Regions from separate parts of the Megamonas sp. genome, predicted to be linked through region 1. Evidence: riboswitches for the same ligand, from Rfam matches in the RefSeq annotation. Region 1 holds a riboswitch; the other holds the start of a gene.
The links. Region 1 has a riboswitch for ZMP and ZTP ahead of AC5LAX_RS08070 (formate--tetrahydrofolate ligase). Riboswitches for the same ligand answer to the same signal wherever they lie in the genome.

Region 1 (3,431 bases):
AAGCACCCATAGATTCGCAAAGAGCTTTTAATTCTTGAAGTTCGTTTTCTGTATCAGTAGGGAATGCATTTATAGCTACAACGATTGGTAAACCAAATTTTTGAATGTTTTCAATATGTTTAGCAAGGTTAGTCATACCTTTTTTGAGTGCTTCGATATTTTCAGTAGCAAGCTCAGTTTTTGCAAGTCCGCCATGCATTTTTAAAGCGCGAATAGTAGCAACGATTACTACTGCATCAGGTTTAAATCCAGTGAAACGACATTTGATATCAAGGAATTTTTCAGCACCAAGGTCAGCACCAAAACCTGCTTCAGTAACAGTATAATCAGCCATTTTTAAAGCGTATTTAGTAGCCATTACACTATTGCAACCATGAGCGATATTGGCAAAAGGGCCACCATGGATAAGAGCAGGAGTACCTTCAAGAGTTTGTACAAGGTTTGGTTTAATTGCATCTTTGAATAATAATGTCAAAGCACCTGTTACATTTAATTCTTCAGCGCGAACAGGACGACCGCTTCTAGTGTAACCGATGATGATATTGCCGAGACGTTTTTTCATATCTTCAAGGTCAGAAGTCAAGCATAAAATAGCCATCATTTCAGATGCAACAGTGATATCAAAACCAGTTTCGCGTGGTACGCCATGAGCTTTACCACCTAAACCACAGATGATATTGCGAAGAGCACGGTCATTTAAATCGACAACGCGTTTCCAAGTGATGCGACGAACATCTAAATCAAGAGCATTGCCCTGTTGGATATGGTTATCGATAACAGCAGCAAGTAAATTGTGAGCAGATGTTATAGCATGGAAATCGCCAGTGAAATGAAGATTGATATCTTCCATTGGCACTACTTGAGCATAACCACCGCCAGCGGCACCGCCTTTCATACCAAAGCATGGACCTAAGGAAGGTTCACGAAGAGCGATTGCAGTTTTTTTGCCGAGTTTATGAAGAGCATCGCCAAGACCAATGCTAGTAGTTGTTTTACCTTCACCAGCAGGAGTTGGATTAATTGCTGTTACAAGAATAAGTTTACCGTTTTCTTTTTGTTGGAGAGTTGTATTCCAATAGTTTAAAGAAATTTTAGCTTTATATTTTCCGTATAATTCAAGTTCATCTTCTGGAATTTCAAGATGTTGAGCAATTTTACCAATAGGTTCCATAATAGCTTCTTGAGCAATTTGCACGTCTGTTTTCATGTGGTTTAGTACCTCCAATAATTAAACTAATTTGATAGTATTATATATTTTGGAAAAAGGCAATATAAATTTTGCCAAACATATGCTTAGGCATAAAAAAACGCCTGAGCATATATTATTATGCCCAGACGGTCGACTTTTTGATAATAGTACGGTTCATGTGGTTAATTCCACTAAAATCCGTCAGTTCCATACTATTTATGAAATTATGCTTTTATTATAACAAAGGCAAATTTATTTAGCAAGTTGTAATTTTGCAGCATTGATAGTATTTTGCATGAGCATAGCTATAGTGAGAAGACCTACGCCACCAGGTACAGGTGTGATAGCACCAGCTACTTCTACAGCGTTATCAAAATCTACATCACCAACTAATTTTTTAGGTGCAATGCGGTTGATACCAACATCAATTACAGTAGCACCAGGTTTTATCATATCAGCAGTGATAAAATGAGGTCTGCCTACAGCTGCCACTAAAATATCAGCAGAACGACAAATTTCTTTGAGATTGTGAGTATGTGAATGACAGATAGTAACTGTAGCGTTTTGAGAGAGTAATAATTGTCCCATAGGTTTACCTACAATATTGCTACGACCAACGATAACAGCATGTGCGCCATCCATGTTAATTTTAGCAGATTGAAGCATTTTTAAACAACCATATGGAGTACAAGGTATCATACCATCGTTTTGTCCAATCATCAATTTACCAACATTAACAGGGTGGAAACCATCAACATCTTTTAATGGGCAAATAGCATTTAAAATATCAGCTTCTTCTTTAGCAATAGCTTCTGGAAGTGGTAATTGAACTAAAATGCCGTGAATTTCTTGACGATAATTTAGTTCATCGATTTTAGCGATGAGTTGTTCTTTTGTTGTATCAGCAGGCATGCTTATAACTTCAGAATAGATACCAACTTCTTCGCAAGTGCGATGTTTATTATTTACATAAACTTTAGAAGCTGGATTTTCTCCAACGATAATTACAGCAAGACCAGGAGTGATATTATATTGTTCTTTTAAAGCTAAAACTTGTTTTTTTGCTTCTTCTTTAAATTCACTAGCAAATATTTTTCCGGATAAAATTTGTGCACTCAAAAATAACACCTTCTTTATTAACTTAAAATATCGATTAATGTAAATACAAAAATGACAATAGAAACAATGCCATTGCGCATGAAATAAACTTGAGTTAAACGACTGAAATCATATGGAGTGATGAGGCTATGTTGATAAATTAATGTCAAGATAGCTATTAATACACCAATATAATAAATAAAGGATAAATCAAAATAGATTCCAGCACCGATAAAACATAAAATAGAAATAAAATGGAAAAAAGCTGCTATTTTATGAGCATTAGCTACACCAAATTGTGTTGCCATAGAATGAAGTTTGTGGTCTAAATCAAATTGGCGGTCTTGGCTACCGTAAATTACATCAAAACTACCAATCCATAAACAAACGCCACCACTTAATAAAATAATACCAAATGGCAGTTCACCTGTAACAGCGATATATCCACCAGCAGGTGCCATGGCTAAAGCTACACCTAAAAAATAATGACAAAGAAAAGTAAATCTTTTCGTATACGGATAAAATAATAAGAAAAATAAACAAATTGGTGTTAATTTTAGACAAATAGGAGCTAGTTGACTAGCAGAATATAAAAATATACAAAGACTGACGATGATGAGGATTATTACTTCAATAGGTTTAATTGCTCCAGTAACTAATGGACGTTTGGACATGCGATTTTGTTGTTTATCAAATTTCAAATCGACAAGGTTGTCCATGGCTAAAGCAGAGCTTCTAGCCCCTATCATTGCAAGTGTTACCCATAAAAAATCATGAAAAGTAGGGATACCCTTTGCCGCAAGGAATAATCCCATATAAGCAAAGGGTAGGGCAAATACAGAATGATGAAGAGCTATATTATTGATATGAGCAGATAATTTACTCAAGACCGAGTTCCTGCCATTTTGCATCTACAAGTTTTTTAATATCGTCAGACATGTTAATTTCATCAGGCCATTCACGAGTATGTCCTTCTTCTGGCCATGTTTTTGTAGCATCAATACCTATTTTTGTACCCCATTTTGCCATTGGTGAGGAGTGGTCTAAGGCGTCAAGCGGACCCTCAACCATTACAATATCATGTTTAGCATCAATATTGTTGAAAACACGCCACCAAACTTCTTTTTCTTTTTGAACGTCAACG
Region 2 (3,431 bases), on a different contig from region 1:
ATCTTGTTGTTTATCTGTATTCGTTGTAGAACTTTTACTTTTATAAATAAAAATTCCTAGATAATATATTATCTAGGAATTTTTTTATTATAGAGAAATTACTTCTGCTAAATGTCTTAAATCTTCTGGGTATTCTTTTTTATTAGTGATTGCATCACGTAAATCAATGCAAACAATATTTCCACGTTGCATACCGAAAACAATATTATGAAGTCCAGAAACAGCTGCAAGTGTTGCTTGTTCACCTAATACACTTGCAAATACACGGTCATTAGCTGTTGGTGAACCACCACGTTGAACTAAACCTAAAACAGTCAAACGTGTGGAAATTCCTGTTCTAGCTTCTAATTCTTTTACTAACTCTTGCATATTGCCAGTACCTTCAGAAGCTAAAATTACTAAATAAGATTTACCACCATCATGTAATTTTTGTACTTTATTGATGATTTTTTCCTTATCAAATTCTTCTTCTGGTACTATAACCATATTTCCGCCACCAGCAACGGCTGAATATGTAGCAAGCCAACCGCATTTATTGCCCATTACTTCAATAATAAATGTACGACGATGTGCTTTTGCAGTATCACGAATTTCGTTGATTGCCTGTAAAATAGTATTTACAGCAGTATCTGTACCAATAGCATAATCTGTTCCCCAAATATCATTTTCAATAGTAGCTGGAATACCAATTACAGAAAATCCTGTTTCACGTTCAAATTCTTCTGCTCCGCGTAAACTACCATCACCACCAATGACAATCAAAGCATCAATATTATGTTTTTTTAGATTTTCATAAGCTAATTGACGACCTTCTTTTGTACGGAAACGCTTACAAAAACTTGTACCTAAGAAAGTACCGCCACGCTGAATAATATCGGCTACAGATATAGAAGTTAATTCTTCCATATTATCATCAACTAAGCCTCTATATCCATCATAAACGCCCCATATACGCACGTTATTATTAATCGCAGTTCTCACTACAGCTCTAATAGCCGCATTCATTCCTGGTGCATCTGTACCACTTGTCAATACAGCAATATTTTCTACTGACATAAAAAAACCTCCTCAAAATTTAAAAGCATTTATATATTTTATTCGCTAAATAATAACTAATATCCTTGTAAAAATCCCTAAAAAAACAAAATCTCCAAATATTATTGCTTAGCTTGACAACTCATACTTTAAAATGATAAATTTTAGTTAACAATCTGTGTAACTGACGGAAGTGGAATTAACCACATGAAGCACAGATTTATATAGCCGACCGTCTGGGCAACAAAATCTAATAGTATTATATTTATTTTACAGGAGGAATATCGTAAATGAATTCTATGGAATTAAAATACGGATGTAACCCTAATCAAAAACCTGCTCGCGTTTTTATGAAAGATGGACAAGATTTACCATTCACAGTTTTAAATGGACGTCCAGGTTATATTAATCTTTTAGATGCCTTTAACAGTTGGCAATTAGTTCGTGAATTAAGAGAAGCTACAGGTCTTCCAGCTGCTGCATCTTTTAAACATGTAAGCCCTGCTGGTGCAGCTGTTGCTGTTCCTTTATCTGAAACATTGAAAAAAATGTATTTCGTTGAAGGTATTGAACTCACACCTATGGCTACAGCATATATTCGCGCTCGTGGTGCTGACCGCATGTCTTCTTATGGAGATTTTGCTGCACTTTCCGATGAATGTGATGCTGCTACAGCTCGTTTCTTAGCTCGTGAAGTATCCGATGGTGTTATTGCTCCATCTTACAGTGCTGAAGCTTTAGAAATCTTAAAAACAAAACGTAAAGGTAACTATCTTGTAATTCAGATGAACCCTGATTACAAAGCACCTGAACTTGAAACAAAAGAAGTTTTTGGCGTTACTTTTGAACAAAAACGCAATGATATTAAAATCACTGAAGAATTATTCAATAACATTCCTACAAAAAATAAAAATATCACAGATGAAGCAAAACGTGATTTACTTATCGCTTTAATCACATTAAAATACACTCAATCCAATTCCGTATGCTATGCTAAAGATGGACAAGCTATCGGTATCGGTGCTGGTCAGCAATCTCGTGTACATTGTACTCGTCTTGCTGGTAATAAAGCAGATATCTGGCATTTACGTCAAGCACCTCAAGTATTAAACTTACCATTCAAACCAGATGTTCGCCGTCCAGACCGCGATAATGCAATTGATGTATATATCTCTGATGAATATATGGATTTACTCGGTGGCGACGATTGGAAACGCGTATTCACTGAAAAACCACCAGTATTCACTAAAGAAGAAAAAGATGCTTGGCTCGCTCAAGTAAAAGGCGTAGCTCTTGGCTCTGATGCATTCTTCCCATTTGGCGATAATATTGAACGTGCTCATAAATCTGGTGTAGAATTTGTCGCTCAAAGCGGTGGTTCTATCCGTGATGATAATGTTATTGAAACTTGTGATAAATACAATATGGCAATGGCATTCGTTGGAATTCGTTTATTCCATCATTAATTTCTATAAATAGAATTATAATGAATATTAATCTTTTTTATTCAATATGTATTTTAATTTTAATAAGTATTTTTTGTATATTTTTTCTTAAATTATATAAAAAAACAAACTCATTAAAAATATATTTGATTTTACTTACACTTATTAGTCTAAATTTATATTATTCTAGTCATTCACCAATTACACCTTATCCAGATACATTACCAATAAAAGAAACTATTCACATGACTGATAAAGAAATTGTTTATACTATTGTTAAACAAGAACTATCTTATCATAAAAATAAAAGTCTTTTTGCTAATGGTAAAATCTTTGATTATAAAGATATCTCTGTATATAGTGTACCTAATGAACCAACTATATATTCCGTAGTATTTTCTATTCAGTCAGGTGATGACGATTTTTGGTTGCCTGGTAATGGGACTAAACAAGAAAATAATTGGATTATTAATAAATCAAATTATATGCAACTTATTAAAGAAAAAGATTATTATCGTCTTATTTCTATAGGGACAGGATTATAAAAATGGCACTAACATAGTTAGTGCCATTTTTTTATTTATAATACTTATCTTTATATAAATCTACATTCATTTTATACATATCTGCACGATAAGATGCCAATGAATATTCAAATGGAATATCATTTTGATTATATGCAACCGTTGTTATATATAATAATGGAGCATTTTCCATAATACCCAATAAATCAGATAAATAAGGGTCAGCAACTGTTGCATGAATTTGACGATTAATATGAGCAATCTCTATATTATATTTTGTTTTCAGAGTATCGTATAAAGAATTTTGCTCTAAATCTTCATCAATTAAACCCTTACATAATTTCACAGGTATAAAAGTTTTAACATAAACTATAGGTTTATCATCGGCATAGCGCAAACGTTCAAGACAAATAACTTTATCTTTTTC

Region 2: linked by a shared signal. The riboswitch ahead of AC5LAX_RS12195 (phosphoribosylaminoimidazolecarboxamide formyltransferase) and the one ahead of AC5LAX_RS08070 (formate--tetrahydrofolate ligase) in region 1 are both predicted to bind ZMP and ZTP.

What each region holds. Positions count from the first base shown of each region.
Region 1 covers NZ_CFQVBI010000056.1:33,522-36,952, forward strand. The annotation lists gene AC5LAX_RS08070 (formate--tetrahydrofolate ligase) at 1-1,207, opposite strand, end outside; ZMP/ZTP riboswitch at 1,323-1,408, opposite strand; gene folD (bifunctional methylenetetrahydrofolate dehydrogenase/methenyltetrahydrofolate cyclohydrolase FolD) at 1,442-2,308, opposite strand; gene AC5LAX_RS08080 (4-hydroxybenzoate octaprenyltransferase) at 2,326-3,174, opposite strand; gene AC5LAX_RS08085 (menaquinone biosynthesis decarboxylase) at 3,167-3,431, opposite strand, start outside.
Region 2 covers NZ_CFQVBI010000081.1:7,676-11,106, forward strand. The annotation lists gene AC5LAX_RS12185 (AzlD domain-containing protein) at 1-46, shown strand, start outside; gene pfkA (6-phosphofructokinase) at 88-1,056, opposite strand; ZMP/ZTP riboswitch at 1,206-1,284, shown strand; gene AC5LAX_RS12195 (phosphoribosylaminoimidazolecarboxamide formyltransferase) at 1,326-2,501, shown strand; gene AC5LAX_RS12200 (hypothetical protein) at 2,627-3,025, shown strand; gene AC5LAX_RS12205 (GntR family transcriptional regulator) at 3,057-3,431, opposite strand, start outside.